Regions from separate parts of the Streptomyces africanus genome, predicted to be linked through region 1. Evidence: riboswitches for the same ligand, from Rfam matches in the RefSeq annotation. Region 1 holds a riboswitch; the other holds the start of a gene.
The links. Region 1 has a riboswitch for cyclic di-AMP ahead of QF034_RS35320 (M23 family metallopeptidase). Riboswitches for the same ligand answer to the same signal wherever they lie in the genome.

Region 1 (5,117 bases):
TCCGGGTCCTGGCGGATCGCCGTCGCCCAGCTCCCGGACGCACGCGTGCAGATCACCGGCGGGGCCGGGTACGACGACTCGGGCCTGCTGATGCTGGGCACGGGGGAGTCGTACACGACCCCCGTCTTCGCCGGGCTGTGGAGCGACGGCGGCCACGGCGGGGCCAGCCGCGCCTGGCACGCCTACCAGCGGACGTACGTGATCCCGGACGCCGACCAGGACCGGCCGGTGCTGTTCAACTCCTGGGAGGCCACCGAGTTCGACATCTCCGAGGAGCAGCAGCGGGCGCTCGCCGAGCGGGCCGCCGCCATGGGCGTCGAACTGTTCGTGGTCGACGACGGCTGGTTCGGGGCGCGCACCAGTGACCGGGCCGGACTCGGCGACTGGACCCCCAACCCCGACCGCTTCCCGGGCGGCCTCAAGCCGCTCGCCGAGCACGTGCACGGCCTCGGTATGCAGTTCGGCATCTGGGTCGAGCCGGAGATGGTCAACCCGGACAGCGACCTGTACCGCGCACACCCGGACTGGGTGCAGTACCAACCGGGACGAAAGCGGACGGAGTTCCGTAATCAGCTCGTACTGAACCTCGCCCGCGAGGGCGTCCAGGAGTACCTCTGGGAGCAGCTCGACGGGCTCCTGTCCAGCGCCCCGATCGACTACGTCAAGTGGGACTTCAACCGCTGCTTCACCGACGCAGGCTGGCCGGACGACCCCTACCCGCAGCGGCTGTGGGTCGACCACGTCCATGCCCTGTACGGCCTGCTGGACCGGCTGCGGGCCGCCCACCCCCAAGTGGCCTTCGAGTCCTGCTCGGGCGGCGGCGGCCGGATCGACCTCGGCGTGCTCGGACGCACGGACCAGGTGTGGACCTCGGACAACACCGACCCGCTCGACCGGCTCGCGATCCAGCACGGCTTCAGCCAGATCCACCCGGCCCGGGTCATGGCCGCCTGGGTCACCGACAGCCCGAACGCCATGCTCAACCAGCGGGCCAGCTCCCTGCGGTTCCGGTTCGTCAGCGCCATGGCCGGGGTGCTCGGGGTCGGCGGCGACCTCACGAAGTGGACGGAGCGGGACCTCGCCGAGGCGCGGGACTGGGTGGAGCTCTACAAGGAGATCAGGCCCGTGGTGCAGCGCGGCGACCTGTACCGGCTGCGCCCGCCGGAGGGTGGCCTGAGCGCCGTGCAGTACGCCCTCGGCGACAAGACCGTCGTCCTCGCCTGGCTCCAGGCGCAGCGCTACGGCGAGCCCGTTCCGGCGCTCCGGCTGCGGGGCCTCGACCCCGCGGCATCGTACGAATGCCTCGAAACGGGCGAAGTTCACCGGGGTGCCGTGCTGCTCCACCACGGGCTGCGGGTCGGTCTGCGCGGGGATCTGGACGCCACTGTCGTCCGACTTAAGCGCAAGTAGCCCTTCTGTCCGAATAGGGAGCGCTTCGGGTATTTAGGCATAACGTGCCCCGACTGTAAAGGAGATGAGGTCGGGGTGCGTGAGCATCGTCATATTCGTGACGATGTGTTGTTGCCATGTGCACGTAATTCTGGCGTTATTCAGGGGTATTGCGGGATGCGGGAGATCGGTAATCCACGCTCCGTGACGGAAAAGGTGTCGGCGCGTCAAGAAAAACGCCGTCAGAGGCAACCGCAAGCTTGTTCCTTTGCGTCCTGGTCGCTTACCTTCCACACCAATCCGGACGGACGCCTAATCCTGCCGCCGCCCGGAGCCCCACACGCTGACCCGACGTACGGCAGGAGCGGGGGACCCACAGGTAAGACGCCTGTTCCGGTTCCCGGAACGGCTTGGGGTTAAGCCGCGCCTCCGCGTGGCCGGGCATCTCCAGTCCGCACCCGACAGCTCACCTCGCAGGCGACGGAGAGGAATTCGCCATGCCCGCGAAGGGTAAGCACCGCCGCCCGAAGTCCCAGCGTTTCACCCGCTCCATCGCCGTCGCCGGAACCGGTGGGGCCGCTCTCGCCCTTCCGCTCATGGGGGCCGCCGGCGCCCATGCCGCCACCCCGCAGTCGACTCCGGAAAAGGCCGTCCAGTCCGCTCCGGCCGCCGGGAAGAAGGCCGCCGAAAAGGCCACGGGCGCCCGCTCGTACACCGTGCGGGCCGGTGACTGTCTCGCGAAGATCGCCGACGAGCAGAACGTCGACGGGGGCTGGAAGAAGCTCTACGCGGACAACCGTGACGCCGTCGGCGACGACCCGTCGCTGATCCACCCGGGGCTGAGGCTGGCGATCGGCAAGAAGGCGGTGAGCGCCCCGAAGGCCTCTGCCCCGTCCGCGCCGAAGGCCTCGGCCCCGAAGCCGTCCGCCGCCGAGTCGGCCCCGAAGGCGGAGACCGCCGCCAAGCCGGCCGCCGCCAAGCCCGCCGCCGAGAGCAACTCCAGTGGTTTCACTCTCCCGGTGACCGGTGCCACCGTCGGTACGCCGTACCACATGGCCGGCAGCATGTGGTCCAGCGGCTACCACACCGGTGTCGACTTCGTCGTCCCGACCGGCACCTCGCTGAAGGCCGTCGGCGCGGGCACGGTCGTCTCCGCCGGCTGGGGCGGCGCGTACGGCAACCAGGTCGTCATCAAGCTCGCCGACGGCTACTACGCCCAGTACGCCCACCTGTCCCAGCTCTCCGTCTCGGCCGGCCAGACCGTGACGGCCGGGCAGCAGGTCGGACTGTCGGGCGCCACCGGCAACGTGACGGGACCGCACCTGCACTTCGAGATCCGCACCACGCCGGACTACGGCTCGGACGTGGACCCGGTCGCCTTCCTGCGCTCGCACGGCGTCTCCGTCGGCTGACCGACCGCACCACCACCCGCCTGACACGCGACCGAAGGCCGGACCCCGATCCCCGGGTCCGGCCTTCGGTGTGTGCGGGTGCTGATCGGGCCAAGGGATCGACAGCGGGCGGCAGTTGGGACAGAGTGATCCCGACCGGAGTGCAAGCGCTTTCTGGAGCCTTCCAGGCGGATCCCCGAGGAGACGTGTCCCGTGCCGACCACTCGTAGAGCGTTCGCAGGCCTGGCCGCCGGAGCCGCCCTGGCGGCCCTCGTTCCGACGGGCGCCGCGTACGCCGCGCCCCGGCGCCATCGCCTCATCGCCCATGACGACTTCTGCCACGGCCTCGGCCAGTGGGCGACCGAACTCCAGGACGGCGGCACCGTCACCGCCTCTCGCGGCGTTCTGGAGATCGACGTGCCGAGCGGGGCGACCGTGTGGTTCAGGCGGCGGCTCGAAGGCCCGTACGTCCTTGAGTACACCGCCACGCCTGTCTCCGAGGGCGGGGTCAACGACCGGGTCTCGGACCTCAACAACTTCTGGAACGCGACCGACGTCCGCTCCCCGGGAGATCTCTTCGCCACGCCGCGCGGTGGGGCGCTGGAGGAGTACGACCACCTGACGACGTACTACGCCGGTTTCGGGGCCAACTACAACACCACGACCCGGCTGCGGCGGTACGTCGGGGAGCCCGGTGTCCGGCCCCTGATCTACGACTACACCGAGCCGCTTCTGGTGCCGGGTGAGCCGAACCGGGTGCGGATCGTCTCCGACGGTTCGACGGTGCGGTGGTGGAACAACGGGAGGCTCGTGTTCGACTACAGCGATCCGGAGCCGTACACGGGTGGGCACTTCGGCTTCCGGACCGTGTGGAGTCACTTCCGGATCGCGGGATTCCGGGTGTGGCGACAGACCCCCCGACATCGCTGACGGGTGGCCTATTCCGGAGTTGGTGAACACTTTAGGAGTGGCTTATCTCACCGTCCGTCAACCCCTTCCTACGGTCGCGTAAGTCACATTCGAAGGTGAATCATGTGCTGCTGTGGCAGACGATTCGAAGAGTGACAGCAGAGCAGTGATCGGGTCGTACGTGGCGGTGGGGGACAGCTTCACCGAGGGCGTCGGTGATCCCGGCCCCGACGGGGCGTTCGTCGGCTGGGCCGACCGGTTCGCCGTCCTGCTCGCCGACCGCCGGCCAGAAGGCGACTTCCAGTACACCAACCTCGCCGTGCGCGGGAAGCTCCTCGACCAGATCGTGGCGGACCAGGTTCCGCGGGCCGTCGACATGGCCCCGGACCTCGTCTCGTTCTGCGCCGGGGGCAACGACATCCTCCGGCCGGGTACCGACCCGGACGAGGTGGCCGAGCGCTTCGAGCGGGCCCTTGTGCGGCTCACCGCCGTGGCCGGCACGGTGATGGTGACGACCGGGTTCGACACGCGTGGGGTGCCCGTGCTCAAGCACCTGCGCGGCAAGATCGCGACGTACAACGGGCATGTCCGGGCCATCGCCGACCGGTACGGCTGCCCGGTGCTCGACCTGTGGTCCCTGCGCAGTGTGCAGGACCGCAGGGCCTGGGACGCCGACCGGCTGCACCTGTCGCCCGAGGGGCACACGCGGGTGGCGCTCCGCGCGGGGCAGGTGCTCGGGCTGGAGGTTCCGGCGGACCCGGAGCAGCCGTGGCCGCCGCTGCCGGCTCGGGGGCCTCTCGAGGTGCGGCGGGACGACGTGCACTGGGCGCGGGAGTTTCTGGTGCCGTGGATCGGGCGGCGGCTGCGTGGGGAGTCGTCGGGGGATCACGTGACGGCGAAGGGGGCGCTGTCGCCGGAGGACATCAGGATGCGGATCGCTTCGGTGGCGTGACGCCAGCGGCTGCGGCCGCCGTTCGCCTGCGGCTGGCTTGTGGGTCGGGGCCGCGCCGGGGCGTGTCCGTCCTCGGAACGGCGCGATGGGGTCACACACCGACTGACTGGCGTTGACGCGCCAACCGCTGCGGGAGGCCCCCCGCCACGTCCCCTTCCGTGCGTGCGCGGCTGCGGGCGTGTCTCGGCTGCTCCCCGACCCTTCCGGCTCAGCCCGTCGACGCGGTCCGCTCGGTCCGACCGCCGCCGAACACCTCCTTGACGAGCCTCTGTGTCGCCTTCTGGAACGGCTCGGCCAGGGACATCGCTGCGTCGTCCACGTAGTTCAGCGCGGCGGTCAGGGTCTTGCTGCCGTCGGGCGTGCTGTACATCAGCGCCGCGTGGCCCGTGATGCCGCCGTTGTGGGTGATGATCGTGCCGCCGGCTTCCGTGTCCTGGACGAACACCCCCAGGCCGTAGCCCGCCTTGGGATGCGAC
Region 2 (5,117 bases), 2.3 Mb from region 1:
GCGCAGGCCGCCAGGGGGAGCGGACGGCGGCCTGCGCGTCCGGCGGCGGCCCGCACAGGGGAAGCGGACCGCCGCAGGACCTTTTCGGCGGTGGTGTCCGACTGCCGCCCCTGGCCCGGGCGGCGGTGGGGAGCCGGGCACCTGGGTGAGGACGCTAAACCTCGCCGCGGCGGCCCGGTGGCGGGTGTGCGGAAGTGTCCCGAGAGGACCGGCGGTGACCGTATGCGACCGTGATCTCTTCTCGCCGACGTCGGCTCAACTCAGCGTGATGACCGATGCGCCGAATCATGCGGCGTGGTGCGGCGGACGGGTGCTATAGGGCGCATATATGCATCCGCCGGGCCGGTGTCGGGCGGCTGCGGAGCCCCTGATTAGGCTCCGGCCCCATGGACGTACTCATCCACCTCTTCGTCGGCCTCCACATCATCGGCATCGCCTCCCTCCTGGGCGGTTTCCTCACCCAGATGAAGGCGATGGGCGAGGGCACCGCCCGCTACACCCCCGCGATGCTGCACGGCGCGCTGACGATGCTGGTCACCGGTGTGATCCTGGTCGGCCTCAACCAGGCCGACGACCAGTCCGTGAACAACCTCAAGATCGGCGTCAAACTGGCCCTGCTGATCGTGATCCTCGGCCTGGTCTACGTGAAGAGGGACGACGAGAAGGTGGACAAGGGCCTGTTCGGCCTGGTCGGGGCGCTGACCACGGCGAACGTCTTCATCGCCGTGCTCTGGAGCTGACCCGGCCGGGCACGGCGTAGGCCCGGGACGAGGCGACCGCCCAGGCGGCGACCCCGAGCCACGCTGCCACCGAGACCCACAGCAGTACCTCCCCCAGGCCGTCGAGCCAGGAGACGTCGAGGGCGGCGGCGACGGCCAGCGCCGCCGTCGCCGTCTTGGCCCAGGTGAACACGGTCGCCCAGCGGCGGATGTCGGTGCGGGGCCGGGGCCGCAGGAACTCGGCGGCGAGCAGGACGGCGCAACCGGCCAGTGTGAGTACGAGGAGCACGACGGTCACGTTGCGCAGGGTGCCGCGGTCGTCGACGTTCCACAGGTACAGGCGCGCGCTGTCGGAGCTGATCAGCCGCGCCCCGGCCAGCGCCGAGAGGGCGAGCGCCCCGGCCACGAGCCAGTGGTCGCCGCGCCCCTCGGCCACCTGCCGCACATCGAAACGGGCCAGGGCGAGGACGTACAGCACGAGCCCCAGCCAGAACAGCACCAGAGCCGCGTGGGCGAGCCAGGCGGCCGACTCGGTGGCGGCGAGTGTGGCGCCGAGCACGGCGAGCCCCTGCGTGGCCATGCAGCGCGCGAACACCGTCCCGGGCCTGCGCCGCTCCCCGTCCTGCGCGGGGCGGGCCAGCGCCACGGGCCAGAGCAGGAGGGCCAGCACCAGCAGGGCCGCGGCCAGAGCCTGCGAGCCGACCGCCGAGAAGCCGGTGCCCAGGACGGCCGTCGCCGCCACGGTGGTGAGGGCCGCCGTCGCCACGGTGTCCACGAGGCCCGGCACCCTCGCGTACGACCGCAACTTCGTGCCGGCCAGCAGCAGCCGCAGGGTGAAGTCCACGGCGAGCATCAGCCAGGCCGCGCAGGCCAGACCGAGAGCGATACGGGAGAGGCCGCCGTACCCCGCCAGATCCAGACCGACGGACAGGGTGCCGGTCGTCAGCACGGCGGCGCTGGCGGACGGCGCGCGCTGCGCCCACCAGGCGGTGGAGGGGGAGGGGCCGGGCATGGGCCCGATGCTAGGAGGCGCCGCGCGCGTTGCGAGCGGGGCACGCGCGCGGGCGTCTCAAAAACGCGAGAGCACCCTCACGCGCGCGTGCCCTCCATGACGTACGGCCCTCAGGCCGGCCGCACCACGCTGTGGATCGCCGACTGGCCGTCGTAGTAGATCGACTCCTCGCGCACATAGGTGCCGGGCTTCGGGGCGTGGATCATCATGCCGTTGCCGATGTAGATGCCGACGTGGGTGACGTCGTCGTAGAAGAAGACCAGGTCACCGGGCTGGGCGTCGGCCAGGGAGACCGTGGTGCCGGCGTTGACCTGGTCGTAGGTCGTGCGCGGCAGGGTGACGCCCGCGGCCTTCCACGCGGCCTGGGTGAGGCCGGAGCAGTCGTAGGAACCGGGGCCGACGGCGCCCCAGACGTACGGCTTGCCGATCTGGGCGCGGGCGAAGGCGAGCGCCTTCTCGGCCTTGGTGGCGTACGAGGAGTCGGCCGGGGCCGTCGAGGTGGACGAGCCGGAGCCCGTCGACGAGGAGCCGCTGTCCTGCTGCTGGGCGGCCTGCTCCTGCGCCTGCTGCTGAGCGGCCTGCTGCCGGGCCAGCTCGGCGGCCTTGCGGGCGGCCTCCTGCTGCTTCTCCCGCTCGATCGCCGCGAGCCGTGCCTTCTCCTCGGCGGTCAGCTTCGACAGCAGTTCGCGCGCGTCGGCGAGCTTCCGCTGGACGGTGGCCTTGGCCGTCTTCAGGTCGCCCTGCGTCTCGGTGAGCGTCTCGAGGCTCTCGGTGGCCTCCTGGCGCTTCTTCATCGTCTCGGACTGCTGGGTGACGTAGTCGTCGACCGCGACCTTCTGACGGCCGGTCATCCGGCCCATCAGCTGGGTCTGGTCGAAGTAGTCCTGCGGGGTGTCCGCGAGCAGGAACGTCGCCGTGTCCGGGGCGGAGGCACCGGTGCGGTACTGGGCGGCGGCGAAGGAACCGAGTTCCTCCCGTGCCTCGTTGAGCTTCTGGGTGCGCTCGGCGACGTCGTCGAGGAGGGTGTCGACGCGCTTGCGCTGCTTGGTGGTCTTCTCCTTGGCCGAGTTGTACTTGTCGGTCGCCGACTCGGCCTGGCGGTACAGGTCGTCGACCTTCTTCTCGACTTCCTCGAGACTCGGCTTGTCATCGGCCTCGGGGGCGGCGTTGGCCGACTGGGACAGCAGGGCCACGGATGTGAGGGCCGCCGTTGCCAGGGCGGGGGTCCGTATGCCTGCGACGCGCGTACCAGCGGGACGCGACTTGCGGTGCGACGCCAAGGGAGGCGACTCCTTCCATGCTCCGCCTACCGGGTTAGCTGTCGGGTTCGGGCGGGTATATCGGAAGGGTTGCCCTACGGCCGTCTCCGCGAAGGGAGTCGGGCCGATTCACCCCAGAGTTCTCGGTTGGGTCCCCGGCTCCGGCTGCCGCTGCGGCACACCGGACTCGGCGGAGGCCGCGCGGCCCGGCGACGTTCGCCGGTGGGGGTCGTGCGGCCTGCCCGCACGGTAGCCAACTGGTGTGGCCCTTGTGAAGGTTGATGGGTGATATGCCCGATACATTTTCGTGACCTTATCCCGGAGCGTCGCCGAGAGTGACCGGTCAAGGGTGGTTGGTCACGAGTCGTCCATGATTGTGACGTCCGTAGCAGGCCGTGATCATGTGGGGATGCAGGGTGACGAGGGGGGTCTTTCGGCGATGTGCTCAGGGCGGCGGCGGGCTGTCAGTGGGGCGCCCTAGACTCGGAGAGCGATGAGCAGCCTCTTTGACGACAGCTTCCTGGCGGACCTCCAGGCCCAGCGGGGCCCCGCGGACGAGCCCCCGCCGCCACCCGAGGACGATCACGTACCGGAGCCGGTTCCGGACGATCTGTTCGGCGGGAAGTTCGACGTGCCCCCGGACCGGGACGCCTACTACCGCGACGGCGCCCCGCGCCCGCCGGTGGACACCGCCGCCCTCCTGGAGGGGCTGAACGACAACCAGCGCGCCGCCGTCGTCCACTCCGGCTCCCCGCTGCTCATCGTGGCCGGTGCCGGCTCTGGCAAGACCCGCGTGCTCACGCACCGCATCGCCCACCTGCTCGCCGAGCGGGACGTGCACCCGGGGCAGATCCTCGCGATCACCTTCACCAACAAGGCCGCCGGCGAGATGAAGGAGCGCGTCGAGCAGCTCGTCGGCCCGCGGGCGAACGCGATGTGGGTGATGACCTTCCACAGCGCGTGCGTGCGCATCCTGCGCCGCGAGAGCAAGAAGCTCGGCTTCACGTCCTCGTTCTCGATCTACGACGCCGCCGACTCCAAGCGCCTGATGGCCCTGGTCTGCCGCGACCTGGACCTCGACCCCAAGCGCTTCCCGCCGAAGTCCTTCAGCGCCAAGATCAGCAACCTGAAGAACGAGCTGATCGACGAGGAGGACTTCGCCGCCCAGGCCACGGACGGATTCGAGAAGACCCTCGCCCAGGCCTACGCGATGTACCAGTCGCGGCTGCGCGAGGCGAACGCCCTGGACTTCGACGACCTGATCATGACGACGGTCAACCTGCTGCGCGCCTTCCCGGACGTCGCCGAGCACTACCGTCGCCGCTTCCGCCACGTGCTGGTGGACGAGTACCAGGACACCAACCACGCCCAGTACGCCCTCGTCCGGGAGCTCGTCGGCACCACCGAGCACCCCGTCGACGTCCCGCCGGGCCCGGACGACGTCCCGCCCGCCGAGCTGTGCGTCGTGGGTGACGCCGACCAGTCGATCTACGCCTTCCGCGGCGCGACCATCCGCAACATCCTCCAGTTCGAGGAGGACTACCCGGACGCGACGACGATCCTGCTGGAGCAGAACTACCGCTCCACCCAGACGATCCTCAGCGCGGCCAACGCGGTCATCGAGCGCAACGAGTCCCGCCGCCCCAAGAACCTGTGGACCAACGCGGGCGCGGGCGCCACGATCACCGGCTACGTCGCCGACACCGAGCACGACGAGGCGCAGTTCGTCGCCGACGAGATAGACCGCCTCACGGACGCCGGCGAGGCGAAGGCCGGCGACGTCGCCGTCTTCTACCGCACCAACGCCCAGTCCCGCGTCTTCGAAGAGGTCTTCATCCGCGTCGGCCTGCCCTACAAGGTCGTCGGCGGCGTCCGCTTCTACGAGCGCAAGGAGGTCCGGGACGTCCTGGCCTACCTGCGCGTGCTGGCCAACCCGGAGGACTCGGTGCCGCTGCGCCGGATCCTCAACGTCCCCAAGCGGGGCATCGGCGACCGCGCCGAGGCGATGATCGACGCCCTCGCCCAACGGGAGAAGATCAGCTTCCCGCAGGCGCTGAAGCGCGTCGACGAGGCGTACGGCATGGCCGCGCGCTCCACCAACGCCGTCAAGCGGTTCAACACGCTGAT

Region 2: it holds a riboswitch for cyclic di-AMP, as region 1 does, so the genes downstream of both, QF034_RS25055 (C40 family peptidase) here and QF034_RS35320 (M23 family metallopeptidase) in region 1, are expected to answer to the same signal.

What each region holds. Positions count from the first base shown of each region.
Region 1 covers NZ_JAUSYP010000001.1:7,698,396-7,703,512, forward strand. Annotated here, with positions in the region: gene QF034_RS35315 (alpha-galactosidase) at 1-1,410, shown strand, start outside; cyclic di-AMP (ydaO/yuaA leader) riboswitch at 1,721-1,882, shown strand; gene QF034_RS35320 (M23 family metallopeptidase) at 1,887-2,801, shown strand; gene QF034_RS35325 (DUF6250 domain-containing protein) at 2,994-3,710, shown strand; gene QF034_RS35330 (SGNH/GDSL hydrolase family protein) at 3,856-4,641, shown strand; gene QF034_RS35335 (serine hydrolase domain-containing protein) at 4,850-5,117, opposite strand, start outside.
Region 2 covers NZ_JAUSYP010000001.1:5,367,385-5,372,501, forward strand. Annotated here, with positions in the region: gene QF034_RS25045 (hypothetical protein) at 387-740, shown strand; gene QF034_RS25050 (SLAC1 family transporter) at 718-1,731, opposite strand; gene QF034_RS25055 (C40 family peptidase) at 1,842-3,011, opposite strand; cyclic di-AMP (ydaO/yuaA leader) riboswitch at 3,020-3,193, opposite strand; gene pcrA (DNA helicase PcrA) at 3,484-5,117, shown strand, end outside.